2 regions of the Lactobacillus helveticus genome follow, and region 2 is predicted to be linked to the other one. Evidence: riboswitches for the same ligand, from Rfam matches in the RefSeq annotation. Region 2 holds a riboswitch; the other holds the start of a gene.

Region 1 (16,090 bases), 940 kb from region 2:
TCCGATTGATTTAAAAATGTCGATGCAAAAAATAGATTTAAAAAATTATCAGGAATTTCCAGAATTAGACAAACTAGTCAAGCATTTACATCGGGGTTTGGAAACTGACATTATTGTTGAGTATTTGAAGGAGGATCAGGATGACTAACTGGTTCTACTTTTTGGCATTAGGCATAACATTATTATTTATAGCTTGTTTCGTAATTATTTTCTTTTGTGCGCTGAAAATTTATTACAATGTGCAAAGATCTCTGGTTAAAGCGAGGGGGAAAAGAAAAAATGAATGATTTAATGCAGATAATCACTCTAATTTCGATTTGGCTTTCGCTGCTCATGTCGATAATTACTCTGGCTGGAGCTGTGCTATTCTGGTTAATACACAGCAAGGTTTTGGTTAGAATTACGCCGCTTAAGAGATATCCTAAGGTAACAATCGTGGTACCTGCTCATAATGAGGAACTAGTGATTGAAAAGACCGCAACGGCTATTTTAGATTTGAATTATCCTAAGGATAAGTTAGAGATTTTATTTTATGCAGATAACTGCGAAGACAAAACTGCAGATGTACTGGACAAGGTATTAGCTCAAAAGCAATATCAAGGCCGCAATGCTCAGGTAATTAGAAGGACTGGTACGGGCGGAAAAGCAGGCGTTTTGAATGATGCTTTAAAGATTGCTCATGGTGAATATCTGGGCGTTTATGATGCGGATGCCATGCCTGAAGAAAATGCGTTGTACTTTTTAGTGAGAAAGGTGTTGGAGAATCCAGAGCGTTATATGGCAGCTTTTGGCCGCAATAAAACGCGTAATGCTAAGCAGAATTTCTTAACTAAATGTATCAATCAAGAAATCGTTGTAACGCAGCGAGTCCAGCATTGCGGCATTTGGCAATTATTTAAGATTGGCCGCATTCCGGGAACCAACTTTATCATTAATAAACAGTACGTTGAATCGATTGGCGGCTGGCGCAATGGCGCTTTAACCGAGGATACTGATATCTCCTTTAAAATTATGGGGTCAGGCAAGTTAATAGCATTGGCCTATAACTCTGAAGCGTTCCAACAGGAACCCGAAAGAATCAAAGATTATTACTTTCAGCGTTTGCGTTGGGCTAAGGGTAATTATGAAGTAGTAATCAATAATTTTAAGCATATTTTTGATCGCAGCAATTGGCGCGTTAAATTAGAAACTTTTTATTATTCATGTACGTTCTTTTGGTTTAATGCGGCAATTGTGCTATCCGATATAATCTTTTTGGCTAATTTAATTGCATTGATTGTCCATATTTGGGAGCCTAATGTCACATTGCCGTTTACTATTACTTCAAGCAATATTTTGCTTGCACAAATTTTGTTGATGAACTGGCTATTGATGATTTTGCTTTATATTTTGCAAATTAATGTGGCAATGTGTACGCAATATGGGCAAGCTACAACGAGTCAAATTTGGCTTTCGCTTGCTTCATATTTCACCTATTCACAATTGTTCATTGTGGTTTCTATCCATGCTGTGTGCTCAGTTTGCTGCGATCGCATATTTCATCGTGATGGAACTAAATGGGTTAAGACAAAGAGATTTGCTGATTAATGGGTGAGAAGTTATGAAGAGACTGAAGCTTTTGCCTTGGGCATTTATAGGAATAATTACAATTTTTGCTGCGATCATGGCTTATGTTCGTTTTGACAATAGCCGGCAGTTGCGCCACAGATTTTATTTACAATGGAGAAGAGATTACGTCGTTAAATATAAAAATGACGAGAGCTTTATTAATACTACTCCGCGTACTCATAAAACGATGGCTTTATCTGAAGGTCAAGGCTATGGCATGTATATTAATGTTTTGGCAGCTAAAAATGGCTGGGGCAAAGAAAATGATTTTGAGAGATTAAACAATTTTTATTTGGCTCACCGTGAACGGATTGCTGGTGCAACAACGGATTTAATGTCTTGGCGTATGATCAAAAAGCAAGGAAAATGGAAAGTCGATAAAAATAGCGCGACAGATGGTGATTTGTTTATTGCAGAGGCTTTACTTAAGGCAAGCAAAATTTGGTATAATGATCAATATACTGATGAAGCCCATGCCTTGATAAATGATATTTTACGTTATGAGTACAATCCGCAGACTAATACGTTGACAGTGGGAAATTGGGCGAATTCCAAATCCAAATTCTATAATTTAATGCGGACTTCAGATGTAATGCCTGAATTTTTCGATGATTTTTATCAAGAAACGGGAGATCGACGGTGGCTTTTGATTAAAAAGACGATGCTAAAACGTCTTAACCAATTGAGCCATCAACATAAGAGTGGACTTGTCCCAGACTTTGCTTGGGTAAGTAAAAGCAACGCTAAGCCGGTAAAAGCCAATGCGGTGGCCACCAAATATGATGGCGATTTTTCAGCGAATGCATGCCGGGTACCAATGATGCTTGCTCAATCTAACGATCCTCTTGCAAAAAACACATTGAAGCGGATGATGAAATTCTTTAGTAAGCAAAGCACTTTAACTGCAGGTTTTACTTTAGAAGGTAAGCCGCTAAATAAGTATCAATCTGCTAGTTTTAGTGCTCCAATTTTTAATGCTGTAAGTTTTAATTCAAATCAAGGATTTGACAATTTGTTCATGTCCCAGCAATATATTTTTGCGCGGCCGTTGCCTGCTAAAAATTACTATGATGCGGCTTTAACAACGATGACAGCGCTAGAGGTAGAAAAGATCTAAAGAAAATGGCTAGGAATATTTTCTAGTCATTTTCATTTGCAGTAAAAGTCTTTTTTTGTTAACATAGTAAAAATTTTAGTGAATTTATGGGGAGGAATAAAAATGGGATTAAATGCTTATATTCAAGGTTTTAATAGTTTAGAGTCAATCGATCGTGCACCGGGCTACTTTAAATATCATCATCATTCAGTTGCCGATCACTGCTTCAGAACAGCTGAACTTGCTCAAATGATGGGTGATATCGAAGAAGTTCATGGCAAGCAAAAGATCAATTGGAAGGCTCTTTACGAAAAGAGCTTGAATCACGACTATACTGAACGCTTCATCGGTGATATTAAGACGCCTGTTAAGTATGCCACTCCTCAACTTAGAAAAATGATTGGCGACGTCGAAGAAACGATGACCACCAAATTCATCAAGGATGAAATTCCTGAAGAATTCCAAGAGATTTATACTAAGCGCCTTTCAGAAGCAAAAGATGATACTCTAGAAGGAAAGATTTTATCTGTTTGTGATAAGCTTGATTTGCTTTATGAAGCATATGGCGAAATTGAGTTAGGTAATCCGAACCCAGTTTATATGCAAATGTTTAAAGAAAGTCTTGAAACTATTAAGAAGTTCGATGATTTAGTTTGCGTGCAATACTTTATTAAAAAGATTTTGCCAGATTTATTTAAAGGCGATTTTGCAGGTAAGGATAAGATGCAACGGATAGCTTTTAGTATTCTTTTGTTAGGGGATGATGAATAGGTGAAATTTTTGTGCAGTTCATGCGGTTTGCGCATGGACTCTTTGCATTTTAAGCAGGAAGGGTTAATGAACCCTAAGCTAACTAGTATTTGTGATATTTGTTTAACTCGCGGCTTAAATGCAGATGATTATGCTAACGATGCGGTGGCTACTTTTGCCAAAAGTTTGCTCTATACTTTTGTAGGCAAAGAAAAAGATACTGCTCAACCTGATCCGATTGTAAAAAATAAAAAGATCCGTAAAAGATACGAAGCTTTTTTGCAGGATTATGATGGTAACGAAATAGCTAAGAGGCAGGTTAAGCGCTCAGACTTAAATTTAGATATGATTAAGAGCGAAGATGGAAAATTAGACTATGTACCCGATCAAGGCGTAACCTTTGCTCAGAACATGGAAAAAATGGGTTTACGGGTCGATTTTCAATTAAATGAAGTAGATTATATTGATCGTGAACGTATTCGGGCAAAATATAAGTATCGTTGCCAGTATTGTGGTAGACGTGGCCGCAGCGTAGATCATAAGGATCCAGTGTCACTGAGCCATAATAATAGTCTTGATAATTTGACTTTGGCTTGTGCAGAGTGCAACAGGATTAAATCGGATATGTCATATGATTTGTTTATTAAATTAAATGATCAAATTTCTGGTGTTAATAAGAAGCTAGTCAAATATGAGAATGCTTTGGGAACCTTAAAAGAAGAATTTGAACATCGTCGGCGCTATCTGGCTGCTCAAGTTCATCTCAAAGGTGTAGTTAATGATCCCGAGCTTAATGCGATTCGGAAGGAAAATAAAAAGTTGCAGGATGCAATTGATAGTTTGCAAAGCGATTATGATGACCTGCGTATGACTCGGAAAAGTTATTTCGATACTGGATGGAAATTAGCACGAATTAAGCAAAATAACGATATTATTTAATTGAATAAAAAAATAAGCTTGAATTTTAATTTTCAAGCTTATTTTTGTTGTTTTAGAAGTCCATCTTTCTAAAGTTGCTTAAGAACTTCTGTGTCTTTTCATTTTGTGGATTGTCAAAGATTTGATCAGGTGAACCTTGTTCAGTAATTACACCATCATTGATGAACAATACTCTATCAGAAATGCTCTTAGCAAAACCCATTTCTTGGGTAACAATGACCATTGTTAAACCAGTAGTAGCTAATTTTTGCATAACGTCTAGTACTTCGCCAACCATTTCTGGATCAAGGGCACTAGTAGGTTCATCGAAGAGTAATACTTCCGGATTCATTGAAATAGCACGAGCAATGGCAACACGTTGTTGTTGACCACCTGATAATTGTTGTGGCTTAGCCTTGATGAAAGGTTCCATACCAACTTTTCTAAGGTTTTCCATAGCGATCTTGCGTGCTTCATCTTTAGAACGTTTAAGCACTAATTCTTGACCAATCATGCAGTTTTCCAAAACATTTTTATTTTCAAATAAGTCGAATTGCTGGAAAACCATACCAACCTTTGATCTGAAAGTATTACGGTTGTAGCCAGGAGATAAAATATTTTCACCGTGGAAATCAATCTCGCCGCCAGTTGGTTCTTCAAGCAAATTGATGCAGCGAAGAGTAGTAGACTTACCACCACCAGATGGCCCGATGATAGTAACGATTTCGCCTTTATTGATATCGCATGAAATATCTTTTAATACTTGGTGATTACCATATGCCTTTTGCATATGCTTTAAACTTAAAATTACTTCGTTGTATTCAGTCATTAATTATTTGCCTCCGCATCTTTTGGAGTACCAACTTGAACTTGGTTAGCCATCAAGTTGTAGTTCTTTTTACCTTCAAGCTTCTTTTCGATAAAGTTGAAGATTCTGGTAATAGTAAATGTCAAAATTAAGTAGATTGCTGAAATCATTAAGTAAGTTGGGAAGAACTTGAATGATTGACTGGCAATAGTTGTACCAACGAAGAACAATTCAGAAACTGAGATGATACTCAATACTGAAGTATCCTTGATGTTAACGATAAATTCGTTAGTAATTGATGGTAAACAGTTCTTAATAGCTTGAGGCAAGATAATGTGCCACATTTTTTGGTTGTGGGTCATACCTAAAGCACTAGCTGCTTCAAATTGTCCTTCTGGTGTAGAAATAATACCACCACGGATAACTTCGGCAAGGTAGGCACCAGTGTTAATTGAAACAATGATTAAAGCGGCAATAGTTCTGTTCAAGTTTAAGTGCCAGAATTGAGCAATACCATAGTAAATTACGGCAGCCTGAACCATCATTGGAGTACCACGGAAAATTTCAACGTAAACTGATAATAACCATTTTACAACGTTCAAAGCCCAGCGCTTACCGCGAGTAGTTGGGGTAGGGATGGTACGAACGATACCTATAAGCAAACCAATGAAGAAACCAACAACAGTACCAACTAAAGCCAAAAGCAAAGTCATGCCAATACCGGACATAATCATGCCGCCGTATTGCTTCCAAGTAGTTACTAACCAGTTTTCCTTCTTGGTTTCGTTACCAGCCTTAGGTTGTTCTCTAATGGCTTGTGAAATTAATTGTTCACGCTTTTTGTTAGAAATAGTTCTTAAAGTAGCGTTAACTTCGTTAAGCAATTTAGTGTTGCCTTTCTTAACACCGATACTAGTTACGGAATCATCATGATCAACCTTAAAACCAGCCATCTTATTCAAGTTAACGGCAATGATGTTAGGATTAACATTGTGGTAACTTTCAAATTCGATGTCTTCTGCAACGTAACCATCGATGGTGCCAGAAGCTAAACTTTGACGCATGGCTGAGAAGTCACGCATAGCTGGTTCGCGCTTAGCACCCTTTAATTGCTTGATTAAGTCGTAGTGCAAAGTACCTTGTTGAGCAGTTAACTTAGCACCCTTAAAGTCGGATAATTTCTTAGCGTTTGAGTATTTACTTGCTTTATTGGTAATAACGACAAAAGTACTTTTTCTGTATGGTTCTGAGAAGTTGATAGCCTTACGTCTTTCAGCAGTAGGACTCATACCAGCGATGATTAGATCAATCTTGCCAGAAGTTAAAGCAGGCAATAAACCCTCCCATTGAGTCTTTTCAACTACAACTTTTTTGTGAAGTCTCTTACCAATGATTTTGGCGATTTGCACGTCGTAACCATTTGCATAAGAATTTGAACCATCAATTGGCACAGCACCGTTTGTCTTTTTAGGCTGAGTCCAGTTGTATGGTGGGTAATTGGCTTCCATACCTATTTTTAATACGCTGGAATCTTTTTTAGCAGCTTGGGTCTCGCGGCTGTTAAAGCTGAATCCAATAAATAAACTGATTAGGATTGTCAATAATGCAGCAATCCATCTAAATCTTGACTTCAATGAAAAACCCTCCAATGTTTTCAACATAAAGCCAATACAATAAAGCGTAAATAAAAACCTCGTTGCTCCGTTCACAACGAGGTTATAATCATCAGTATTAAAACCAAATCATATAGCGCTCCCTGGGGGCTAACCAGGACAGTCTATAGAATGTTGTTCTATAGCCCAACAGGTCAACACACGAATATTAAACCTATTTCGGCAACAATCCTAAAATAACCTTCTTCGTCTTCGTGGACTCCAACTTACTTCGTGATTGTCGCAACCTCTATTGCATTGGAATATTATTTAACTATGGAAGAATAATAAAAGAAAAATGAAAAGATGTCAAGCCCATCCATTGTTTTTTGCATAGTTTCTCTTTTTCATATCTGAAACATAAGGATTGCCAGCGACGTAATAGCGTAATTTTTTATTAGCCCAAACAGGATCTGATTGGTTAATGCCAACTCGTTTGTCTGCAATAATTTCTTGAGCGGGCTTTCTATGATCGTCTTCAAGATCAATTTTAAATGGCGAATCAGAAAGAAAATGCAGGTTCCAATTTTTATCGTGTATTCCGAAGGCTTGCATCATTTTTGCTGGGCCGTTGGTAAGCAAGACACCGCTTTTGCCGCTTCTGTTTTTGATCATAGTATCAATTCCCCAGATGGGTTCGATTGCTCTGATAAGTACTCCTTGAGGCTCGTTTTCTTCTTGACAAGCAACGTCGAAAAAGAAGTATTGCCTCTGCGCATAAATATAAATGGTGCCTCCGCGGCGATAAAGCCCCTCGTTGGCAGGACTGCGATGGCCGCCGTAAGAGTGGGCTGCGCGATCATTTTTGCCCATATATGCTTCAGCTTCAACAATATAGCCACCTAATTTTTCTTTTCCATTATCATAAATAAGAGGTTGTCCAATTAAATCACGCGTAATCTCATCTGTAGGACGATTGGTAAAGTAATCTGAATAATTCATATGATGCCTTTCTGGTTTCATTTTTTTTGTCTTAGCTATAGACTAATCTAAAAAAGAGGATTTTATCAAATGAGTGAAATAAAATTAGTAAGAATTTATGATCATGAACAACCTGCCGGTTATAGAATGCTCGTGGATCGGATGTGGCCACGGGGAATGAGTAAAATTAAGGCTGCTCTAGATGAATGGGATAAGCAAATTGGACCAACAAATGAATTAAGAAAATGGTTCAATCATGAGGATGAGAAGTTCCCTGAATTTAAGGCTAAATATATTGAAGAACTTGATAAAAATGAATTTACATCCGAATTTATAGAAACGGTTAAAAAGCAATTGATAAAAAATGATGTTCTCTTTTTATATGGTGCTAAGAATAGGAAACATAATCAAGCTGTTGTTTTAAAAGAATATGTACAAGAAAGATTAAAGTAAATGAAAAAGCTTATCGCAGTAGATAAGCTTTTTTATCTAGATATGTTTACGTCCATGGCGTTTGACGCGCCAGAAGTGAAACAGAATAGTCAAAATTAAAATAGTAAATACAATAATAGCAAAGACGGTGTTTGGCAATTCAAAGTGAAGTGGTGGAAGTGCTAAAAGCAATTTTAAGGCGATGATAGCAATTAACAGATAAGCCATTGGCTGCAATTCAGGAATGATATCCATTAATTTAATGATAATTTCCGCTACGCCTCTCATGCAGAGGATACCAATCATTCCACCGATTAAAACTACAACCGGATTGCTTGAAACGGCTAATGCTGCAAGCACTGAATCGATAGAAAAGACGATATCCATTGATTCAATTGAAATAACTGTACGCCAGAATAAAGATAAGACGTGTTTCTTCTTCTTTTTGCCTTTATGATGAGCAGCTTCACGCTCTTCTTTTTCACGTTCAGCGGCCTGCTTAGGGTGACGTTGATCATAGAAAAATTTAAAAGCTAGATAGAATAAGTAGATACTACCTGCCAATTTAATTTCCCAAAAGTGAATTAAATATGTTCCGATTCCGATAACGATAAAGCGGAAAAGGTAGGCACCCCATAATCCGTATAATAATGATTTTTCCTTTTCTGCTTTTGTGGGCAGCACTTGCGTTTGCGCTGCCAAAACCACAGCGTTATCAACCGAAAGCAGGCACTCCATTAAGATTAGGGTAAGGATAATCATCCAATCCTTGCCACTAGTTAAAACATGGGCCCAGTTGCCTAGGTCAAAAAATGGAGCATACATTTTAAAGATTGCCATGTAAATGACTCTTTTCTAATTCAATTAATCTAACTTTTTCTTTTTGTCCTAAACGGTAAGTACCCACTTGGTTATTAGATAGAATAATTCGATGATCTGGAATAAAAATCAAAACTGGATTTAACGCTACAGCATGTGCTACTGCACGTGAAGATGTAGCATTTGGTAACGATGTTGCGATATCACCATAGTTGGCTGTAAAGCCATATGGGATAGTCTGTATAAATTGTAACGTTTTTCTTTGAAATTCGGTACCAAATTTCGAAATATCATAGGAACGTCAAATTCTTTTCTGGTCCCAGCAAAATACTCTTTTAGTTGCTTGACATAAGGAGCTAGTTTCTCAGGGTCATGTACAAGCATTCGGTGAGGGTAAAAGCTGAAGATAGGGGAAACACTTTCGTCTCCTTTAAGCCCTACATAAGTTAATCTAAACCTGGAAGCCGTTAAAAAGTAAGTCCACGGTTGGATTGTTACATAATCATAATAAAAAAACTCTGCCATGTTTTCACCGCCTGTATAATTTTTGCTTTGAAAATATTAAATGTTTATATATTAATTCAAGAATTTAAATACATCAATAGCATCACCAATAATTTGTTTAATTCCTGGCGTAGGAATTTCAGTTTTGTTAATGGCAATAATCTTTGCCTTCTCGTTGCGATAGGCTAAAAGTTGAGCAAATGGATATACCACAAAACTAGTTCCACAAATAATAACTAAGTCGGATTTTTGCATGATCTCAATCGATTTAGTTAAAGTTTCAGGATTGATTGATTCACCATATAATATTATTCCTGGTCGAATAATGCCACCACAATTTTGGTGGATATAATTTTGAGAATATTCTTCATAAGAAATTGAATGGTGGCATTTAGTACAATATATATTATATACGCGTGGTGCTAGTTAAATCGTTTTAGTTAATAAAAAAGTCCAATCGGACTAGACTCAAGTTGTAGTATTCAATAGAAAAGAGTCTGATCTGATTGAACTGCCTTAAGCTTAAGCGTTTTAGCCACCATTTACAAGTTAGTTTTAAAGATTTAGTGATAATTTGTCGGCACTGGTATCGTTTATCTGCTCCGGCTGAATTTAGTCAACGGCGAAACATCAACCGGGTAAAAGCTACGGACAGTCTGATTTTGGCTTTACTTATCTGGCAAGCTAAGACAGGAATTGAATCACAAAGAAGATTCTGTGAATGTTTCAATTGTTTATCACACTCACGTTTTAATCGACGTTCACGTCAGCTATTGCAATTGATTTATCAGATACGGCAAGAAATGAATAAAAAGGTTGACCTGAATGGACAGTTCTTGATCATTGACAGCTTTCCGGTACCTGTTTGCCAACCAATTCGCAACTATCGTGCTAAAATTTTTCGCGGTTATGCCAACATTGGTTATAAGGCCACCAAGAAAATTTACTTTTATGGTTTCAAAGTTCATGCCATTGTTAGCGATGACGGTTACATTCTTGATTATGTAGTAACAAAAGCATCAGTTCATGATGCCAGGGAGACAGTTGAACTGATGGAAAATACCCATCCATCTAATTACTATCTTCTTGGCGACGAAGGCTATTTAGGCAAAGAACTGCATCAACAGCTAAAACAAATGGGTTATGAACTTTGGACACCATATCGTAAAAATATGACAGGAGCTAAAAAGCACAATGATCATCAATTGATGGCTATTCGCAGAACAATAGAAAGCGACTTTTCGCTTCTGACCTATTACAATGCCGAGAACAATCGAGCACGTAGTCTGATAGGCTTTCAAAGCCGGTTAGAAATTGCAATTTTAGCTTATAATTTGGCTTATTGTCTAGAACGATTTAACTAGCACCACGCGTATTATATAGATTTCCATGAAACTCTGTCACGTGTTTATTTCCAGCTTTTGTATCCAAACGATCAATATTTTGGGTAATTAAATCACCTTTTTTATTACAGATTTGAGCAATTTTTTGATGAATTAGGTTAGGTTGGGCTTTTGGAAAATACATATTATTCATTACAAAATGATAGAAAAATTCTGGTCGCTCATAGAGAGTATTTTCACTGAGGATAGTTTCGGGACTTTCCTGTACGCCGTTATAAATGCCGTTTTTTGAACGATAATCGGGGATGCCAGAATGAGTTGAAACACCTGCCCCCGTTAAGAAGACGATATGTTTAGCATTATCAATTTCTTTTTGCAATTCAGATAAATCAGTTTGTTTCATAATTTTTGCCTCTATTCTGCAATCTGTTTGTTTAATCAAAAATCATGTCTTTGTTATAATGAAAAGAAATAAAGTTTTTGAGGGGATTTTTATGGCTTATATGTCTTATTTTTATATTGTAGTGAATGTATTAATGCTAGCTTATGCTTGTTACAGTTGGTATTGGCAGGCAAAAGTAGAATTTCGTGGACATTATCGCATCTCTTCAATCGTGTGGGCTCTTATTTTTATTTGGCTAGGTTTTACCTGGAACTACATTGAGAAAGGTGATCCAGGTGTTAATGTATTTTTGGCCTTATTCTTGTTAATTAGCATAATTGATGGCTTTTCAGGCTTTAGTCCTAAAAAGATGGTAGTTTCAGGCTACTTTAAACGAACAGTTAAATATAATGAAATTTCTAGCGTTACATTAATTAATGTCCCTAATCCTAAAAAGCCATTAGTAATGGCAATTTTTAGAACTGACAATAATAAGGCATACATGATGCGGTTCCGGATTCAAGTTAATGAAGTCATTGCCGCATTGCAAAAATATATTGGTAAAAATATTCCCGTTGAAATTCAATCATAAGATTGGAGAAAGCATCCGTGAAAAACTTTGCAAGGTTCGCAATATGCGACCTTGCTTTTTTATTTCTTCACGAGTAAGCAAGTGAGATTTCTTCATGTCAGCTTCAAAAACTTCAGTCATTTTTTTAGTAAATTTTTTATCATAGAAAATGGCATTATCTTCAAAGTTTAAGTCATATGAACGATAGTCTTGATTCATCGAGCCAACGGTCGAAAAACTGTCATCGATGATAGTGGTTTTGGCATGTAAAAAGCCATCTTCATAAATATAAATTTTCACGCCGCAACGAGTTAATTCGTTGGCATACCATTGGGTGGCACGATAAATAAAAGGATGGTCTGGCTTGCAAGGAATCATGATTCTCACATCAACACCTGACATGGCAATCGTCTGCCATGTGGCGAAAACGGCATCGTCAGGAATTAAGTAAGGAGTTTGAATCCATAGGCGTTTTCTAGCTAGCTGCATTAACCGCATCATACCGTTACGCATATAGGGAATATAACGGTCAGGTCCATCAGAAACAATTTGGGTAGCAACATCTCCGCGATGGATCTTTTTTTCATCAAGATCAGGGAAGAGAGTGGAGTTAAAGCGGATAAGTTGTTCAGGGCGCTTGATAGAGGCGTTCCAGTCCATTACAAAACGCTCTTGCAATAGCAAGGAAGCAGAACCAACGATGCGTACCTGGCTATCACGCCAGTGACCAAATTTCTTTTTTCGTCCTAGATATTGATCACCGATATTAAATCCACCAGTCCAAGATATGCGTCCGTCGATTACAACGATCTTACGGTGTAAGTGATAGTTAATGCGGTATCTGGTGATCATATTTCTAGAAGTAATGAAGGGCAAAACTTCTCCGCCTGCTTTACGAAGTTGATCAAACCAGGCTTTAGTTGCACCCATTGATCCCCATGCATCATAAATTACGCGGACTTTTACACCTTGCTTAGCTTTTTTTATTAAAAGCTGCAAGACACGATTGCCGATGTTGTCGCTATAAAAAGTATAGAATTCGACATTAATGGTTTCTTTTGCACGAACCATATCTTTTAGCAGATCATGAAAGAAGGTCTCACCTTCAGTATAAAGCTCTACGTTGTTGTTCTTGGTTAAAGGCGACTCATTATTGCAATTAAAAAAATGAATTGCAATTTCCCCTAATTTAGAAGTATCTGAGGGGCTAACCTCTTTAGGTGCCTTAGCAATCGATTTTTGCACATTTCGCAGACCAATGTGATGCTGCTTATTAATGGAAAAAATGTTTTCCTGGGAAATACCTCGGCCAAAAAAGGCATAAAGGGTAATACCAACTACGGGAAAAATTAGTAAAATAATCAGCCAAGCCCAAGTTGTAGAGACCGATCGTCTTCGGTGGAAAACGATGTAAAAAGCAAGGAGTGTGTTAGTAATAAAGATAATTCTGATAAAATCATGCCACCAGACCATGTTCTTCCTCCAAAATAGTTTATTTTTTCAAGTTAAGAAATTTATCAACAAGATCAATCACGAATGGATTATCATGCATCCAGCTATGTTCGGCGTCGTTTTTACCACGAATTTCTACTTCTTGGTAAAAATGTGCTTTAGGAGCCAAAATATAGCGGATGCTTTTGGCTGAAACTACAGAAATGAATTTGTCGGTGTTGGTATTATCAAGCACATTGCCATAGATGTTTAGCACTGAAATATTAGAATTAAATTTTCTGCGATTAAGAAGCAAATATAAGTAGTGTGGATTCATCATACTGGGGCGACCATTCTCATTAAGGATGTTTACGTTGGGAATATCACCCAAATAAGTTACGCCGTCAAAAGGTCCAGCAATTAATGCACATTTGACTAAATGAGGGAAAGTTTTGCTGTAGGCGTGTTTCATTTCAGTTCTAATAATGCAAGGACAGGCTAGGGAGTGAGCTACAGCAATATATTTTTTGAAGTGGTATCTTTTGGAAAGAAAGGGCAAAACAAAACTGAGGTAGTAATCGATTCCGTAAATTCCTACGATTCTTTGACGAAAAGCAACTTGTACGATGGGGTGTTGATCCTTGGTCCAAGTGCCTTCTAACTTAAAATTGCCTAATAGATCAACCGTCACCTTTAAAAATTTATCGGTTCCCTTATCTTGCATTGCTTGGTGAACCATGACGTTGGTGGTGTAATCTCCACCGCGAAAGCCATGAAAATAAATAATAGGAACTTGCTCTAGTGAGCTTTCTTCAATGACTGCCTTGTTTTCAATGCGTCTTTTGTGCAACTTGAGGAAAATACGTGTAGGGGCAAAGGAGGCAAGCAGACCCAGTGAGATCATGTTAAACATGCTAGGTTCCTGTTTTAGATCATGTTTATGGTTCTTTTCAGCTTCTTCGGCATATTTTTTGGAGTTAAAGAACATTTTTGCCACCTTCTTACATAATTCCCTATAATGAATAATAATTATATTTTAACATTGAGTAGAGATTTTTTGTTTTTGAGGTGAATCATGAAGTTTTATGCTGTAAAAAATGGTCGTGTGCCAGGCGTCTACCGCACATGGGATGAAGCAAAAAAGCAAGTAGATGGCTTTTCTGGGGCAGAGTATAAATCGTTTGAAAATATTACTGATGCGACGGATTATTTAGATTTAAATAAAGAAACACAACAGGATATTTTGCAAAAGGGTGAAAATACTTTACAAAATGCCATTGCAAAGATTAAGCAAGAAAGCAATAGGGTGAAAAATAAGCCACAAGCTAAGAAAACAAAGGCTCATCAAACTGCAGACTTTTTTGCCGTAACCTACACTGATGGCGGTACTCGCAATACAGGTGTCTATAAGGGCGGTCACGTTAAAAAGACAGACAAGGCAGCGTGGGCTTATTTGATTGAATGGGATGATCAAGAAGTTCATGGCTCAGGCGGTGAATATGGTGCAACCAATAACAAGATGGAACAAACTGCTTTGATTAATGCCTTGAAAAAATTAATCGAACTTGGCTTTAATGAAAAGCATTTATTGTTTGTATTGGATTCAAAATATGTTTTAAATGCGATTAACCAGCACTGGTTAGCCGGCTGGAAAAAACGCGGTTGGAAACGGTCTGGTGGACTATTGAAGAATGTGGCAGAATGGCAAGAACTTGATCGTTTGCTTAAGCATTTTCCAGACAGTACTTTTGAATGGACTAAGGGCCATGCCAATAATCGAGGCAACGAATTTGTAGACCATGAATTGAACCGTTATATGGATAACAAGATGTAAAAAGCATAAAAAAGACCTGACTTCAAAAGAAATCAGGCCTTTTTGTTTACTTAAACAAGCCGCTGAAGAAGTTGACAATGCTGTCCCAAATTTGTTGGAAAAGATTGCGATTTTCAGGAGTGTTGAACTTGTTAAAGATGTTCTTAGCACCATTTTCAATTTGGTTAGAAAGCTTAGCAGCTTGGCCCTTAAAGTCGCCATTCTTTAAAGCACCAGAATCACGAATCTCAATTAATAAATTAATGATTTGATTCTTTTGATTATTGTTAATGGTGTTGCCTAAGTGATTGATATTAATTTGATTATTTACAATGTCACGAATTTGACTATCGGAAATATTCTGTCCTTGCTTAGCCATTTCAGACTTGGCACCAGCAACGGCATTGTTTAATTGAGCATCAGAATAGCCATCTTTATTTTTGTTTTCTTTAGTAATGCCACTCAAAGTATTCATTTCATCTTGAGCTGCGTTGACTTGTTTTTGATTCAAGGCATTGCCGTTTTTGGCATAAGCTGCATAAACACCGGCTAAGGCACCAGAACCATCAATTGGAATAGCGCTGGTTACGTAGATGTTAGCGTCAGTAATTCCGGCGGTTAAAGCCGCATTTTTATATTGGTTAGCGGTGATAGTTGTGATATTGTTTTTACCGTTATAGTTTAAAATCTTAACGTTAATTCCTGAACCGCTGTTAGTTTTTTGAATCATTGCACTGGACCAAACATCGGATGAAGTGGTGAAATTATCACCAGATGGGTTCAAATACTTAACTAGGTCTGAACCAGTAACTGTAATAGTTTGGTAATTGCTGCCGTTTAATGGGGCAGTCAAGGTCTTCAAAGTACCTTGTTTTTGTGATTCGGTTAAGGATGTACCTAGAGTAACAACTGGGGTATCGTCGTCAGCGAGTACCGTTTCTTTTTTACTAAAAGAAAATATCGCGACTACACTAAGCAAGATTGCCGTAATTAATGTAAGTGATTTTTTCATGATTAAATCTTTTTCCTCTTTTTATCGAAA
Region 2 (16,090 bases):
CATTAAAATTTTCAATTTCTTCTGGGAAATCAATTTGATCAAGTTGTCCTTTAATAAAGACCTTAACTGGCGTTTTCTTAGGAGCATTGCCAATGTAATTGATAATACTTTTTGCATCTAATTTCGTCATAATGTTTCCTCTTTAAAAATTAATCTTCATTATTATATGGTTGATCTAAATGAATTAAATCTTCTAGACTTTCTCGTTTAATGACTAGTTGGGCCTTGCCATTTTCCGCAAAAACAACAGCTGGACGAGCATTTCGATTATAATTTGAGGCCATTGAATAGCCATATGCTCCAGTATCAAGCATTGCCAAAAGTGAACCTGACTTCGTTGCAGGAAGTGCTTGATCATCAGCTAAGATGTCGCCACTTTCACAATATTTGCCGGCAATTCTCACATGTTCAGTCAAATCAGCTCGCGGATCAGTGGCTAAAACTGTTTCATATTTTGCATCATACAGAGCCGGACGAATGTTATCACCCATTCCGCCATCCACCGTTACATAAGGACAATGACCTGGTACAATTTTGCGACTACCAGTTGTATATAAGTTATAACCAGCTGGTCCTACGATAGAACGTCCAGGTTCAATATCAATTTCTGGAAGTGGAAAGGCAGCATTCTTAGCTTCTTTCTTGATAGTTTTAACAATTGCTCTAACAAATTCTTCTGGCCTTAATGGATTATCTTCTACAGTATATTTAATGCCGAATCCACCGCCAACATTAATTACTTGAGCGGTATAACCATATTGACTGCGCCAATTTTCAGCAACTTCCATTAATTTTTTTGCAGCCATTTCAAAGCCATTTAATTCAAAAATTTGTGATCCAATATGAGCATGAATTCCAATCATATTCATTCTTGAATTAGCTAGAACTTGTTCTAAAGCCAAATCTGCTTGGCCTGATTCCAAATCAAATCCGAACTTGCTATCTACTTGACCGGTTTGATCATATTCATGCGTATGAGCTGAAATGCCTGGTGTAATTCTTAACATGACATCAATTTTGGCATCGTGCTTTTGCAATACCTGATCCAATAGCTTAATTTCATGAAAATTATCAATGATGATCTTGCCAATATGGTTTTTAACGGCCATTTCAAGCTCTGACTTAGATTTGTTATTACCGTGAAAACTGATTTTCTTTACTGGAAAATTGGCTTTCAAAGCTGTATATAACTCTCCATCCGAAACCACATCAGTATAAGCACCTTCTGCTGCAGCTACTTGATACATCGCTATACAAGCAAAAGCTTTACTAGCGTAGCTAACTGCATATTTTACGTTTTCTTCTTCAAATACTTTCTTAAAAGCTCTAATCTGATGACGAATTTGCTCTACATCGTATACAACAAGAGGTGTGCCATACTTCTTAGCTAATTCAACCGTATCAACACCACCAATAGTTAAATGTCCTGCTTGATTGATTTGATTTTCTGAAATTTGTGAATTCATATCTTGCCCCTAGCCTTTATACATGCGAAGCACCCAATAAAAAAATCCATTGTCTGCGCTAAACAAACAATGGATTAGTTTTCACTTAATCTTATGGTCGACAGCGCTCCGCGAATTTTGTTCGCGACAGTCCGTAATTTGTTCAATCACGACCCAGCTTAATACCTTTAGCTTGGTTTAAGCTTCGGCAACTTCCCCTTTCACAATTAGTCTTCGTTTCGCCTAACTCGTAATTGTTACTTTTGTCATTTGCGCCTCTTCGATTTACATGTAGTCTACATTCTTATTAAATTTTAGTCAATACTTTTTTATTAATTTTTAATTTGTACTATATATGCTTTTCTATTCAAGACTAGTATTACCAACTTTTAGTTGCAAGATTAAAAAATAATGCTAAAATTCAAATTAATTTAGTTTGAATCCATTTTTAATTAATGAATTATGAAATTTCACTTTAAGGGGATTGTGTTATGAAAGTAGTTAAGTTTGGTGGCAGCTCTTTAGCTGATGGACAAAATGTTGAACAAGCATTAAATATAGTTTTGAGCGATCCTGAAAGACGCGCAATCGTAGTTTCCGCACCAGGAAAAAGAAGCGATGACGATATCAAAATCACGGATCTTTTAATCAAATATGCGGATATGACGCTTAAGAGCGAAGATACGAATGAGATCGTTCAAAATATTTTTATGCGTTATCAAGAAATTGGTCATTATTTCGGCTTATCAGATCAAGAACTCAAGGTTATCAAGGATATTCTGTTAGCTTTGCCTAATCAGACCTACCCTAACTCCAGCTATTTAATGGCTGCTTTTAAGGCTCATGGTGAGCGCCTTAACGCACGTTTAATTGCTATGATATTACAACACCAAGGCGTTAAAAGTCGCTTTCTTGATCCAACAGAATCTGGTTTAATCGTTACTGGTCAACCTAATGATGCGCTCGTTAATCCAGAAAGCTATTTAAATCTTGATCAAATAAAAATTGCAACAGGTGAACGCATTATTTTCCCTGGCTTCTTTGGCATCACGCCATCAGGCAATATTGCTACATTCTCACGTGGCGGATCCGACATTACCGGAGCAATTTTAGCTCGCGGCTTTCATGCTGATATGTACGAAAACTTTACCGACGTCAATGGAATTTTTGCAGCTAATCCGCATATCGTAGATAATCCGCAATCCATTAAAAAAATGACTTATCGCGAAATGCGGGAACTATCTTATGCTGGCTTTTCCGTTTTCCACGATGAAGCTTTGATCCCAGCTATCCAAGGTCAAATTCCTATCAATGTTAAAAATACACATGAGCCTGACCAACCTGGCACTATTATTGTTCCAGAAAAAGATTTTGTACCAGATAACATCATTACAGGTGTAACTAGTCAAAAACACTTTTCAGCTCTTTATTTGCATAAATATTTATTAAACAAAGAAGCTGGTTTTACACTGCGTATCCTGCAAATCTTGTACAAGCACAATGTTCCTTATGAACACATGCCTTCTGGTATTGATGATATTACAATTATTTTTAACAATGACTTTTTAAATGATCAGTTGATCGATCAAATTTGTAATGAAATTCAAGCCACCATCAATCCAGATCAGCTTGAGTGGATTGACGATTACGCAATCATCATGGTCGTTGGTGAAGGGATGAAAAAATATCATGTCGTAAGTCGTCAAATCTTAGATTCTTTAGGTGATCATGATATTTCACCTCGCATGATCAACCAAGGTGCATCCCAAATTTCAATGATGATTGGAACTAAAAAAGAAAAAGCAGACGAAGCAGTTAAGATTATCTATCATCAATTTTTTGCAAAGGAAGAAAATCATGGTTAATTTATTAAAAGTACACGGCTCACAAAATCACTTTTTTATTCTTGATCAAACTGAATTAAAGCAAAAATTGTCTGACGAGGAATTAAAGAAGCTAACTATTAAACTTACAAATCCAAAGACCGGACTCCTTGGCGGTGCAGACGGTGTCTTAGTAGTCAATGATCCTGTCAGAGAAAATGCTTTAGCTCAAATGCGTGTTATTAACGCCGATGGCAGTGAAGCTTCTATGTGTGGCAACGGTCTTAGAACTGTCGCTCGTTATTTAAGCGAAAAGTACCAAAAAACTAATTTCTTGGTTGATACGATGAATGCGAGTCTCCGTGTCAGAAAAGACGATGACTTCGCATCAAACGTTCCTGCTTTTGCCGTTGAAATCTCGCCTGTTCATTTCAACAAAGAGGCTTTACCATTCGATAATTTAGGACATGATCGATTAATAGACGACTTTGCTCCCGAACTTTATCAAGGTTTGCGTTTTTCTTCCATTGCCGTACCCAATCCTCATTTAATTAGTTTCGTTAATCAAAGACAAATCACTGGACCTATTTTAGGAATTATTGGCAAACGACTCAACGATAAAAATCCTTATTTTACTGATGGCGTTAATGTTAATTTTGCCCAAATTTTAGATAAAAATCGTTTATTTGTAAGGACTTATGAACGCGGCGTCGGCTTTACCAATGCCTGTGGTACTGGAATGTCTGCTACTTCATTAGCGTTTTGTTTAACCAAACCGGAGATAGCAGAATTTGATACGCCAATTAACGTGTATAATCCTGGTGGCATGGTTAAAACTATTGTCCATTATGAAAACAATAATTATTGGATTGAACTTATTGGAAATGCCACATTTACTCATCAAATTTCTATTGATGAAGAAGATTTAAGAAATAGTAACTTTGCTACTGCACAAATTACTGAGACTAATGAGCAAAATGCTTATGAAAGATTTGTCGATAATTTACATAAATTCAACGACATTACAACTTTAGCGTAATCAAAAAGACCTGCTTTTTTGAAGCAAGTCTTTTTTGTTTTTAATCTAAATCAGTTAAACCATGTTTTTTCTTCGAAGTACGATAAAAGATATAGGCTATTAAACCAAAGAATATTGGGCCAAATCCAGTCCAGAAGGCTGTTGCATATCTATGTTCCAAAATTGGTTGTAGAACCGTAAATATGATTCCTGTGCAGACAATTATTTCTACAAACACAACTAACGCTACTGTCCATTTATAATTCGTAAATACCCTAAATTTACGTGGATAATCTTTCTTTAAGAAGAATGGAAACGCACCGATCAAGAAGATATACGGTGCTGTGGCTGCAACATTCCCCATATCAGTCAAAATCTGATAAAAGCTTGTTGCTGCACTACCGCCAAATGAAACTACTGCAATCAATAAGCAAACGAAAACAGTTTGGGCCCACATTGCATTGGCAGGGATGCCGTGCTTGTTTAATTTAGTAGCAGCCTTAGGCCAAAGTCGTGGATCAGACCCCATAATAAAGGACTTAACAGGTGAATACAGCAAAACGAAGAAAGCACCCATCATTCCCATCAATCCTGATAATGCGATCGCTCTCGTAAAGATTTTGCCAATCATTAAGCTGGTTTGAGGATCTAAATTAAGCGCAGACCCAAAAGCCTTACCTAAAGTACCATAAACCACATAAGTAATATTACCTGTATTGGCTCCAGTTTGAACAATATCTTTTTGATAATTAACTGAAAAACCGGTCATAAAGATCATTAAGACATAAGAGATAATAGTAAATAAACTACCGATAATTAAGCCCTTAGGGAAGTCCTTTTCTGGGTGCTTCATACTATCGATAACCCCACCAACAGTTTCCATACCACCATATGCAAATACCGCATAGACAACAAAGGAAATAATGGTTATTGGCGTTTGGAAATCTTTATTAGGTGAAATAATAAAACTCTGCCAACCAGTGATTGGTTGAGCCAATTGTCCATGATTCATAATAATAACTAGTAAACTAGATAGAATAAAAATCAAGTTCATGCCAATCATAAACCAACCACCAATTGAGGACATGATCTTAATTCCGGTCATCCCTCTTGATGATAAGTATGTAGATACAATCATGAATAAGATAGCCAGCACACCTATTAATGGAGTTCCGCGCAAGCCAAATAAATCCCAGCTTTGCGTTATATCTTTACCAAAAATTAGCGCTGAGATCGAAATCCAAAGCCTTGAGGCGCTAGATACTAGCCATAATACCCAGTTGGCCAGCCATACAAAAGTCCCGATAAAGGCCCATTTTTCACCAATAGAGCCAGCAAGCCAAGAATAAATCCCACCTTTAGCATCATGAAAGGCTGAACCGTATTCTGCCATCATTAATCCAGCTGGAAAGAAAAAACATATTCCGGCTAAAATAAACCAAATAATTCCGGCATAAGTCATTTGCCGATATGAAACTGAGACATTACCAAAACCATAAACCGTAGTAATAATCATCAAAACCAGGCTTAGTGTAGTTAATGTCTTTTTCTGCGTTTTATTATCATCCAAGATAAAGCCTCTACTTTCTTTACTACACTTTCAATTTTAGCACCCTTTCTTTTAAGCAAATTTATTCTAATAAGAATCTCATAAGAAAAAGCTGCTAACCTAAGTTAACAGCTTTCTTGCTTTTTATTTACTAATCTTTTCTTCAATCCAGTTACCTAATTCTGCAACATGTAATTTAGTTACAGAACTAAATGTCAAAACCGTTACATGATCATAATTAAGATCTATGTTCTTTTTCAAACGGGACATTACTTTATTTACTTGGCTCTTTTTTATTTTATCGATCTTCGTACATACAACTAAAATAGGCAAATTCAGATATTGAGCATAATTATACATTGCAATATCATCTTTAGTTGGTTCATGACGAGAATCAATTAAAATTACTAAACCCTTTAAGTTAGGTCTTGTTTCCAAATAATCTTGGATCATTTCACCAAATTCTTGGCGTTTCTTTTGTGAAACTCTAGCATAGCCATATCCCGGTACATCTACAAGATAAAACTCATCGTTTATTAGATAGAAATTTAAAGTTTGTGTTTTACCAGGCTGTGAAGAGGTTCTAGCCAGGTTTTTTCTGTTAAGTATAGTATTAATCAAGCTTGACTTTCCCACGTTTGAACGGCCTGATAATGCAATCTCAGGCAAATTATCCTTGGGATACTGATCTTCTCTAACTGCACTGACAGCATAATTACTACTTTTAATTATCATTCGCGCCTACCCGTGCTTTACTACTTTCTTTTTTATCCTTTTTACGAATAACTTTAGGTTCAGCATGACGTGTGATTACATCTTTAGTTACTTCGACAGCTTCAATATCTTTTTCACTTGGAGTCTTGTACATGATATCCATAATTGAGTTTTCAATTATAGTTCTTAAACCACGAGCACCCATGTTTCTTTGAATTGCCAAGTCAGCAATTGCCTTAAGTGCACCATCAGTAAATTTAAGATCAACGCCATCAAGTGAAAGCAACTTCTTGTATTGCTTAACTAAAGCATTCTTTGGTTCGGTTAATACTCTAACCAAATCTTCGCTACTGAGTTTATCTAAAGTTGTGATAATTGGAATTCTACCGATAAATTCAGGTATCATCCCAAACTTAACTAAATCTGCTGTAGTCAAATGACGAGTCCAATCATCTGCGTCAATTTTATCAACTTCATTTTCGGCGCCAAAGCCAATTGTCTTCTTGCCTAATCTATTCTTAACGATCTGTTCAATACCATCGAAGGCACCACCAACAATAAATAAGATATTTGTGGTATCCATCTTGATCATTTCTTGTTGTGGATGCTTACGACCACCTTGAGGTGGAACTGAAGCAATAGTACCTTCCAAAATCTTCAATAATGATTGTTGTACGCCTTCACCTGAAACATCACGAGTAATTGAAACATTCTCAGATTTCTTAGAAATTTTATCAATTTCATCGATATAAATAATGCCGCGTTGAGCACGTTCCAAATCGTAATCTGCATTTTGCAATAATTTGAGCAAGATGTTTTCTACATCTTCACCAACATAACCAGCTTCAGTTAATGTAGTTGCATCGGCAATTGCAAAAGGTACATTTAAGATTCTAGCTAAAGTTTGAGCTAAATAAGTCTTACCTGATCCAGTAGGTCCAATCATTGCAATGTTAGATTTTTGTAATTCTGTAGAAGAATCAACGTCCATCTGACTAATTCGCTTGTAGTGATTATAAACAGCAACAGACAATACTTTTTTAGCACGATTTTGGCCAATTACGTATTGATCAAGCTGTTTCTTAATTTCCATTGGTTTTGGTAATTCACTTGCAGTCTTAACAGAATCTGCACGCAGTTCATCATCAATTATTTTCTTAGATAAGTCAACGCATTCGTTGCAAATATAAACGCCATTGCCGGCGATCATCTTTTTGACTTGGTCTTGAGTTTTACCACAAAAAGAACATTTAATCTCTTCTTGATCTGTAAACTGATTTGCCATTATATTTCCTCCCTATACCTACCAAAATAGATTATCATAAATTATCATATTTTGATAAATATTAAACTTATATATCAAAAAAAGCGGCCTAAAGCCGCTTTTTAATGAGAAATCAGTAATAATTTTTTATTACTTGTTTTCCTTCTTGTCTTCTGCTTCTTTTGCTTCAAACTTTGCCTTAGCAACTTGCTTAGCATTATCAGTAACAAGATCCATAGCCTTACGTACAGTGATGTCGTGACTTAACATATCATCTGATAAGGTGTTACGTATAGTCTTTTCATCCATGTTGTATTCAGCAGCAAGGTCCTTGATTTCCTTATCAATTTCTTCCTTAGTTGCCTTAAGACCCTCTTTTTCAACAATAGCTTCAAGAACTAAGTTAGTCTTAACTCTTTCAGCAGCGTTCTTAGCAAATTGTGAACGTAATTGTTGTTCATTAGTGTTAGTCAACTTGTAGTAAGTTTGTGGATCGATACCTTGACGTTGCATGTTACCTAAGTATTGGTTCAATTGAGTATCAACGTCGTCTTGAATCATTGCATCAGGAATTTCGTCAACAGTAGCGTTCTTTACTGCACCTTCAATAGCTGCTTCTTGAATAGCATCGTTTGCAGCTTGTTCCTTTTGATCCTTCAATTGATTCTTGATCTTGTCTTTTAATTCATCAAGAGTATCTACTGAATCGTCAACATCCTTAGCAAACTCATCGTCTAACTTAGGAAGTTGCTTTGACTTAACTTCGTGAATCTTAGTTGCAAAGTGTGCTTCTTTACCAGCTAAATCCTTTGCACCGTAATCCTTAGGGAAGGTTACAACAACATCAACATCGTCACCTGCTTCGTGACCAATAAGTTGGTCTTCAAAGCCAGGAATGAATGCACCTGAACCTAATTCAAGTGAGTAGTTTTCAGCTGAGCCACCTTCAAATTCCTTACCATCAATAGTACCCTTGTAATCAATGGTTACAGTGTCGCCCTTAGCTGACTTACCCTTCTTAAGTACAAGTTCAGCATTTTGTTCACGACGCTTGTCAAGTTCAGCATCAACGTCTTTTTGGTATACACGAGTATTTTGCTTTGGAACTTCAATACCCTTGTAGTCGCCTAACTTAACTTCTGGTTCTACAGTAACAGTAGCCTTCATAGTCCAGTCCTTGTCTTTATCCATTGATACTGGAACAATTTGAGGTTGACCAACTGCAGCAATACCTGCTTCCTTAACAGCAGCAGAATATGCATTTGGCAATACAATGTTTAAAGCATCTTCATATAATGATTCTTCACCATAGTATTGATCAAAGATAACACGAGAAACGTGACCTTTTCTAAAACCAGGAACACGTAAGTTTTTCTTAACTCTTCTAAAAGCTTGATCCAAACCTAATTTAATTTCATCTTTTGAAATATCAAAAGTAAGTTCACCGGTTGTTTTACCGGTCTTTTTCCATTTTACAGACATTAATAAAATACCTCCAATGTCAAGTTTGAGTTTGCTTCTTGCATACTAAGTTATCTTACCTTAAACTGGCACAAAAAACAAATCTAAAAGAAAAAAGATGCGCTCCTGTGAAGAAGTGCATCTTTTTTGCTATATCGTTAGAAATTAGTCAAGGATTTCAGTAACCTGACCGGCACCAACGGTACGACCACCTTCACGGATGGTGAACTTAGTACCCTTTTCGATGGCAGCTGGCTTAATCAAAGTAACAGTGAATTCAGTGTTATCACCAGGCATAACCATTTCAGTACCTTCTGGCAATTCAATTTCACCAGTAATATCAGTGGTGTGGAAGTAGAATTGTGGACGGTAGTCTGAGAAGAATGGAGTGTGACGTCCACCTTCTTCTTTCTTCAAGACATAAACTTGAGCCTTGAATTCCTTGTGGGTTTGGATTGAGCCTGGAGCAGCCAATACTTGACCACGAACAACTTGGTCACGGTCAATACCACGAAGCAATACACCAACGTTATCGCCGGCTTCACCTAAGTCCAAAGTCTTGTGGAACATTTCCAAACCAGTAACAACTGACTTAAGAACCTTGTCTACCAAACCAACGATTTCAACTTCATCGCCGACCTTAACAGTACCACGGTCGATACGACCTGAAGCAACAGTACCACGACCAGTGATAGTGAATACGTCTTCAACTGGCATTAAGAATGGCTTGTCAGTTTGACGTTCTGGAGTTGGGATGTATTCATCAACGATGTCCATTAACTTAAGAATTTGTTCTTGAGCTTCCTTGTCGCCTTGTAAAGCCTTCAAAGCTGAACCACGAACAACTGGAATATCGTCACCAGGGTAATCGTATTCAGTTAACAAGTCACGAACTTCCATTTCAACCAAGTCGATCAACTCTGGGTCGTCAACTAAATCGCACTTGTTCAAGAATACTACGATGTAGTTAACACCAACTTGACGAGCAAGCAAAATGTGTTCACGAGTTTGTGGCATAGGACCATCAGTTGCAGCAACAACTAAGATGGCCCCATCCATTTGTGCAGCACCGGTAATCATGTTCTTGATGTAGTCGGCGTGGCCTGGAGCGTCCATGTGAGCGTAGTGACGATTTTCAGTTTCGTATTCTACGTGGGCGGTGTTAATAGTGATACCACGTTCCTTTTCTTCTGGTGCAGCATCGATTTGTGAGTAATCTTCAGCCTTAGCCAAACCCTTTTCAGCTAAAACAGTAGTAATAGCCGCAGTTAAAGTGGTCTTACCGTGGTCAACGTGACCGATAGTACCAATGTTTACGTGTGGCTTAGTTCTAACGTAATGTTCTTTTTCTGCCATTAAAATGACCCTCCTGTAAATTTGCAAGAAGTCCGTTGAGATAAGTTAACGGATAATTCTCTGTTGAATATTGTACTACTTTCTTCGGCAATTGCCTAGTAAAAAAGCTTAAGCTAATTTGCCTAACGAAAATATCCTTTGCTAATTATACTAAATACTTTGAAAATGTAAACCTTTTTTACCTATTTTTTAATTTGTAAGTTTCTGATAAATTCTTTCAAATAATTTTTGATGAGTTCTACCATCTTTTTGTTGCAAATAAGCTACCAAATCACTGGCAAAACTATCAGGTTCATCTACATAATTATTCAACTTGGGATACAAACTGCCCAACACTAAGTTGGTTTCACCTATCATTAAAGGCAATTGACTGGGGTTATGACTAAATTTTGCTCCAATAGCTGAAATTATTTCTCTATATTTAGGATCCTTTTCTAAAAGCAACGTATCTGCAGGTACAAACTCAGTTAAATCATCTATAACCCATACTTTAAATTTATCTTTTAGCTTCAATCTAATAAGATCCTCGCAAAGTGATAAACGTACGGCAAAATCAGAAACTGGTTCTAATAAAATACTTTGAGCAAAAGTTGTAAAATTAATTAAATTTAATTTATGCAAACTTTCATAATCCATTTGGTTAACCTGCTTTTTTGCTTTAAAAGATTGCATAATTTGTTTTTGCTTTTCTTCAGAAACTGGCTGCACTTTAAAAGGCAGTTCTAATCCTGTAATTTCTTTTAACTGCAAAGCTTCTATTAAGAAGTTATTTTCTTTTAAAACTTTACAATACATGCGATATACTTGCTTATCAGAAAAAAGATCAGGCTCTTCTTTAATTAAAGCATAGGCCTGATCTTCTTGTTTATTTGCACAATAGAGATCACATAGCTTCAAGATCACATCTAATGAATGCTCTCCCCGCAATGCTTCTTCTAAATTTTGAATTGCTGCAGCAAGATCTCCCTTGTGCTTATTTTCTTCAGCAAGTTTCAATAAATTCTTTTGACTTACTGATGTCATAATTAATCTTTCTTTTCTTTATTATTTCTGGTTTTATTATTTGACGAATGCGTCTTATTGTTTTCCTGTTTTTTCTCATTGCGCTTTTGCATTGCACGATGACGATTTTGATTTACTTCCATTACAACTGGCAAAATAACTGGGCGCCGATTTGTCTTCTTATATAAGAATTTTTCCAAATCGCTACGAATATCTTGCTTTAATTCTGTCCAGTCAAACTTCTTGTGTTCGAAATTGCTGTTAATCGCCTTTTTGATTACCTCAATTGAATCATTCATCAATTGTTTATTAGCTTTAATGTAAACAAATCCGCGACTAGTTACCTTAGGTTCTGCAATAATCTTTTTCTTCTTGCGATCAATCGTAACTACAGCAATGAAAATACCATCATCGGAAAGCACTTCACGGTCACGCAAAACAATATTGCCCACATCACCAACGCCTGAGCCATCGATCATTGTGTCTTCACCAGGAACAGGATCAGATAAGTAGAAACTCTTCTTCTTAAAGTCGTAATCTAAGCAATCACCGTTTTTAGTAATGTAAATATTCTTAGGACTCATTCCAGTCTTGATAGCCAAACTGCGAACAATTTCTAACAATCTATATTCACCAATAACTGGGATCAAAAACTTAGGCTTTAAAGTATCGATCAATAATTGAATATCACGACCGGTTGCGTGACCACTAGTATGTATGTTGCGACCTAACTGAATAACGGTTCCGCCTGCTTTATAAACTAAGTCACTAGTCTCAGCCACCATAGTTTCAACTGCATGAGATGGAGTGGTAGCAATAAAGACTAAATCACCATCATGAATAGTAATCATGCTGTGACGCTTTTTAGCCATCTTTTGCAAAGAGTTAAGTGGTTCGCCCATTCGGCCAGTCTCCAAAATAACCGTTTGATTATCGGGCACTGTCTTTAAATCTTTAACTCTCATCAAAAGGCCATCTGGAACGTCTAAATAGCCTAATTTCATTGAAGTTCTAACGATTTTAGCCAAATCACGACCAGTTAAGAGCACTCTCTTGCCAGTAGCTTTTGCTGCATTCAAAACTTCTTGTACACGATTCAAATTAGAAGCCTTAGCTGCAACAATAATTCGACCTGTTGCATTCCTAAAGACATTAGTTACAAAGTTACCAATATCTTGTTCTGAAGCATTAGGATATGAAGCTTCGGCATTTGAAGAATCACTTAAAAGAGCAAGAACTCCTTTTTGTTCGATTTCTGCCAAACGATCCATATCAGTACGATAGTTATCAGCAGCTGTTGGATCGAATTTGAAATCACCAGTATAAACAATTTCACCTGCTGGAGTATGTACATCGATTCCCAATGAATCAGGAATTGAGTGTGTAGTATGGAAGAATGAGATACTTGCATTCTTAAAATCGATTTCAGTATCTGCATCAATCACATGGAACAAACTGTTCTTGCGGTGCTTGTTTTCGCGTTGAACCTCAATCTTAGCAAGTTCAATACTTAATTGAGAACCAAAAACTGGAATATCATACTTACTCAAAATATATGGTAATGCACCAATTGAATCAGCATGCCCATGCGTCAAAAAGATTCCTGCTACTCGATCACCATATTGTTCAAAGAAATCAAGGTCAGGAATTACTACATCGATACCAAATAAAGAACTATCAGGATACTTCAATCCGGCATCAAGGACAAAAATTTCATCATTAACTTGAACGGCGAACATGTCTTTACCTTGTTCACGCACACCACTCAAGATCATAATCTTTAGTTGATTAGCCATTATATTTCCTTTTCTATATTAAAATTTTTAATTTTTTATGGATCTAAAAGATCACAACGTAAAAATATCTGTTTCAATTTTAGCATAAAGAAAGAAAATATGACAGATGCAAAAAAGCCAGCCCCACGGGCTGGCTTATTATTGCTAATTAAAAAATTAACGACGAAGACCTAACTTCTTGATCAATTCACGGTAACGGTTGATGTCGTTGTTTTCTAAGTAACGAAGCAAGTTACGACGGTGACCAATCTTCTTAAGCAAACCAACGTATGAGTGGTGGTCGTGCTTGTGACTCTTCATGTGGTCAGTCAAGTTGTTGATGTCTGCAGTTAAAAGAGCAACTTGAACTTCAACAGAACCAGTGTCACCTTCATGAGTTGCGTATTCTTTAATAATGTTATCTTTTTCAGTCTTTGAAATTGCCATAAAAATTTCACCTTTCATAAATTAAATTGCCATTAACAACGTTTATCGTCGGTGTGAGCGGGTAAACAGCGTTAACGGTTCACTCGAACTATATTACACAATATTTTTTAAAAAAGCAAGCTCAAATTATCTTGGTAAGTGTCAATGTTTTTGCGGTAACCTAAAAACCATTAGTCTGACCTTAATTTCTTAATAATTTATGCGGTTTAGCATCCGATTGAATTTGCTTAAATAGCTGCTTCCAGCCGTTTGCGTTGTTAAAGCTCCGCGCTGTATGCCTAAATGACTTTCATGTCGCTTCTTTAGGCTATCACGGGCTGCCGCTTTTAATTCTTGCTCAGTTATTGCATTTATTTCTGAGCCTGCAAACTCGCTGCTTAGCCAATATTCCAGTTCATTGTTTTTGATGCAAGTCAGCACACGCAGAATCCCTTCGGCGCCATCCTCTGACCAGTATTTTCCTTGTCCTTTAACCCGATAGGTATACTTGCGGTGATTGCTTTCGCAGCAGCCTATTGCTTTAATTACTGGCAAATTGCGCATCTTAAACGGCTCAATATCAGCCCAGTGCCGATGAAGATAGCCGCGCAGACGCCTTAGGTTTTCATGATTTTCTGGCGTATTCAGTTCGTCAATCAGATTGCTTTCAATTGTATCTAAAATCACATCAGTCAAGCGACGATCGTACTTAAACTCAACTGCACTAATTAATTTGCCTTGCATAGCCGGCATAAAGCCCAGACGATCTTTAATCTTTTTATTCAAATGAAAGACATCCAAGAAGTGTTCGTGCTGCTTGCAGCGACCGACTATTTCATCAAAATCTTTTTTGGCATAGCCAGCGCCGCCATCGGCATTACTGATGATCAAAGTATCGCTTAAGTCATAGGTATTAGCTAAATAAGCTTTGATTTCTTGCAAGGCATTCAAGCGGCTTAAAGAAACGAACTCTTTGGCTTGAACTCTCTTTCTGCGCGTCTTGCTCACATTAATAATATCTTCACAGACTTGATAGCGGTGAAACTCCAGCCGCTTTTTGGTCCCTTTAATTACAACGCCATCGCCTTCAAGATAAAGCACTGGTACTTTTTTCTTTTGGGTAATGCCATCGTACCTTTCTTCAGACTGTTGCTGTGCCTTGATTTGCTTGCCCGCTTGAACAATCAGCTTACCAACTTGACTATGACTAATGTTAAAGCTAGACAGGGTATTAACAGCTAAGGCAGTATTGCGGTAAGTTGATACAGCACTAACCTGCAAAATATTTTTAACTGCTAAAACACTATAGCGCTTATACTTGTCATAGCCCATCAATTGATCCAACGGGTATTTTGCCTTCCTGCCTGGACAGACATATCTTCTGCGCCAGTAACTGATTTCGCCAAAAACTGTCACCACTGAACGCTTATTTTTCTTTTCAATCTGATAGCCTTGCTTTTTAGTTTCATCAACTAAACCAACATCAACTTCCTCTAGTGCCAGCTTCATCAACTCTCCAATCAGATCAAAGAAATAGCACATTAATGCCTTTTCACGGGCAAGAACATTATTTTCAGACTTAATAATTTTCACGATATCAGTTATAATAGATTCCATAAAAGACCAGCTTCTAATGTGTTTTTTTGGTTAACATCAGACTACTGGTCTTTTTGTTTTAGCTCAAGTCCAAATTCAACGGACTTGAGCTTTTTTTAATCCTTTATTCAGCTTACCGCAAAAAATTATACACTTAGTTATCTTGCATCCCAAGTAGTTCTTAAGTATAATGGATGGAGTAAATTTCTAAATCATTGGAGGTGAATTTCATGCCACAAATCAAATCAGCTATCAAACGTGTTAAGACGCAAAATGCTACTAACAAACGCAACGCTTCTGAATTGAGCAAGTTAAGAACTGCTGTTAAGAAGTTCAAGAACGCTGTTGAAAGTGATAGTAAAGAAGACGTCTCCAAATTGCATTTAGAAGCTGTTCGCGCTTTGGACAAGGCTGCTTCAAAGGGCTTAATCCACAAGAACAAGGCTGCTCGTGACAAGAGTCGTTTAACTAAATTAGCAAACAAGTAATTTTACTTATTACTAATCAAAAAGAGAGAAGGAACTATGTTTCTTCTCTCTTTTTTTGCCTTAAACAGATAATACAAACAATTTTAAGAAATTGTCTTCATGATATATTCCATTTTTATAATTAAACTCCAACTGAATTGCTTTTTGCAGCAATTGTTCCAGCTTAGGTACGG

The links. A riboswitch is a leader RNA that binds a small molecule or an ion and turns the genes downstream of it on or off. The one in region 2 is predicted to bind lysine.
Region 1: linked by a shared signal. The riboswitch ahead of AADV52_RS09075 (ABC transporter substrate-binding protein/permease) and the one ahead of lysA (diaminopimelate decarboxylase) in region 2 are both predicted to bind lysine.

The regions. Positions count from the first base shown of each region.
Region 1 covers NZ_CP151471.1:1,779,001-1,795,090, forward strand. The annotation lists gene AADV52_RS09045 (hypothetical protein) at 1-148, shown strand, start outside; gene AADV52_RS09050 (glycosyltransferase family 2 protein) at 280-1,587, shown strand; gene AADV52_RS09055 (glycosyl hydrolase family 8) at 1,601-2,725, shown strand; gene AADV52_RS09060 (YfbR-like 5'-deoxynucleotidase) at 2,828-3,475, shown strand; gene AADV52_RS09065 (HNH endonuclease) at 3,476-4,393, shown strand; gene AADV52_RS09070 (amino acid ABC transporter ATP-binding protein) at 4,446-5,201, opposite strand; gene AADV52_RS09075 (ABC transporter substrate-binding protein/permease) at 5,201-6,814, opposite strand; lysine riboswitch at 6,920-7,093, opposite strand; gene AADV52_RS09080 (DNA-3-methyladenine glycosylase) at 7,142-7,774, opposite strand; gene AADV52_RS09085 (DUF488 domain-containing protein) at 7,844-8,206, shown strand; gene AADV52_RS09090 (TerC family protein) at 8,243-9,025, opposite strand; partial or broken gene AADV52_RS09095 (methylated-DNA--[protein]-cysteine S-methyltransferase) at 9,012-9,529, opposite strand; partial or broken gene AADV52_RS09100 (Sir2 family NAD-dependent protein deacetylase) at 9,581-9,922, opposite strand; gene AADV52_RS09105 (IS982 family transposase) at 10,015-10,872, shown strand; partial or broken gene AADV52_RS09110 (Sir2 family NAD-dependent protein deacetylase) at 10,883-11,254, opposite strand; gene AADV52_RS09115 (hypothetical protein) at 11,346-11,825, shown strand; gene cls (cardiolipin synthase) at 11,820-13,277, opposite strand; gene AADV52_RS09125 (alpha/beta hydrolase) at 13,297-14,223, opposite strand; gene AADV52_RS09130 (ribonuclease H family protein) at 14,311-15,069, shown strand; gene AADV52_RS09135 (DUF1002 domain-containing protein) at 15,116-16,060, opposite strand.
Region 2 covers NZ_CP151471.1:838,203-854,292, forward strand. The annotation lists gene dapD (2,3,4,5-tetrahydropyridine-2,6-dicarboxylate N-acetyltransferase) at 1-130, opposite strand, end outside; gene lysA (diaminopimelate decarboxylase) at 150-1,466, opposite strand; lysine riboswitch at 1,559-1,734, opposite strand; gene AADV52_RS04320 (aspartate kinase) at 1,937-3,310, shown strand; gene dapF (diaminopimelate epimerase) at 3,303-4,307, shown strand; gene yjeM (glutamate/gamma-aminobutyrate family transporter YjeM) at 4,348-5,856, opposite strand; gene yihA (ribosome biogenesis GTP-binding protein YihA/YsxC) at 5,980-6,570, opposite strand; gene clpX (ATP-dependent Clp protease ATP-binding subunit ClpX) at 6,560-7,834, opposite strand; gene tig (trigger factor) at 7,964-9,295, opposite strand; gene tuf (elongation factor Tu) at 9,440-10,630, opposite strand; gene AADV52_RS04355 (tetratricopeptide repeat protein) at 10,820-11,653, opposite strand; gene AADV52_RS04360 (ribonuclease J) at 11,656-13,428, opposite strand; gene rpsO (30S ribosomal protein S15) at 13,585-13,854, opposite strand; gene AADV52_RS04370 (ISLre2 family transposase) at 14,044-15,450, opposite strand; gene rpsT (30S ribosomal protein S20) at 15,660-15,917, shown strand; gene holA (DNA polymerase III subunit delta) at 15,978-16,090, opposite strand, start outside.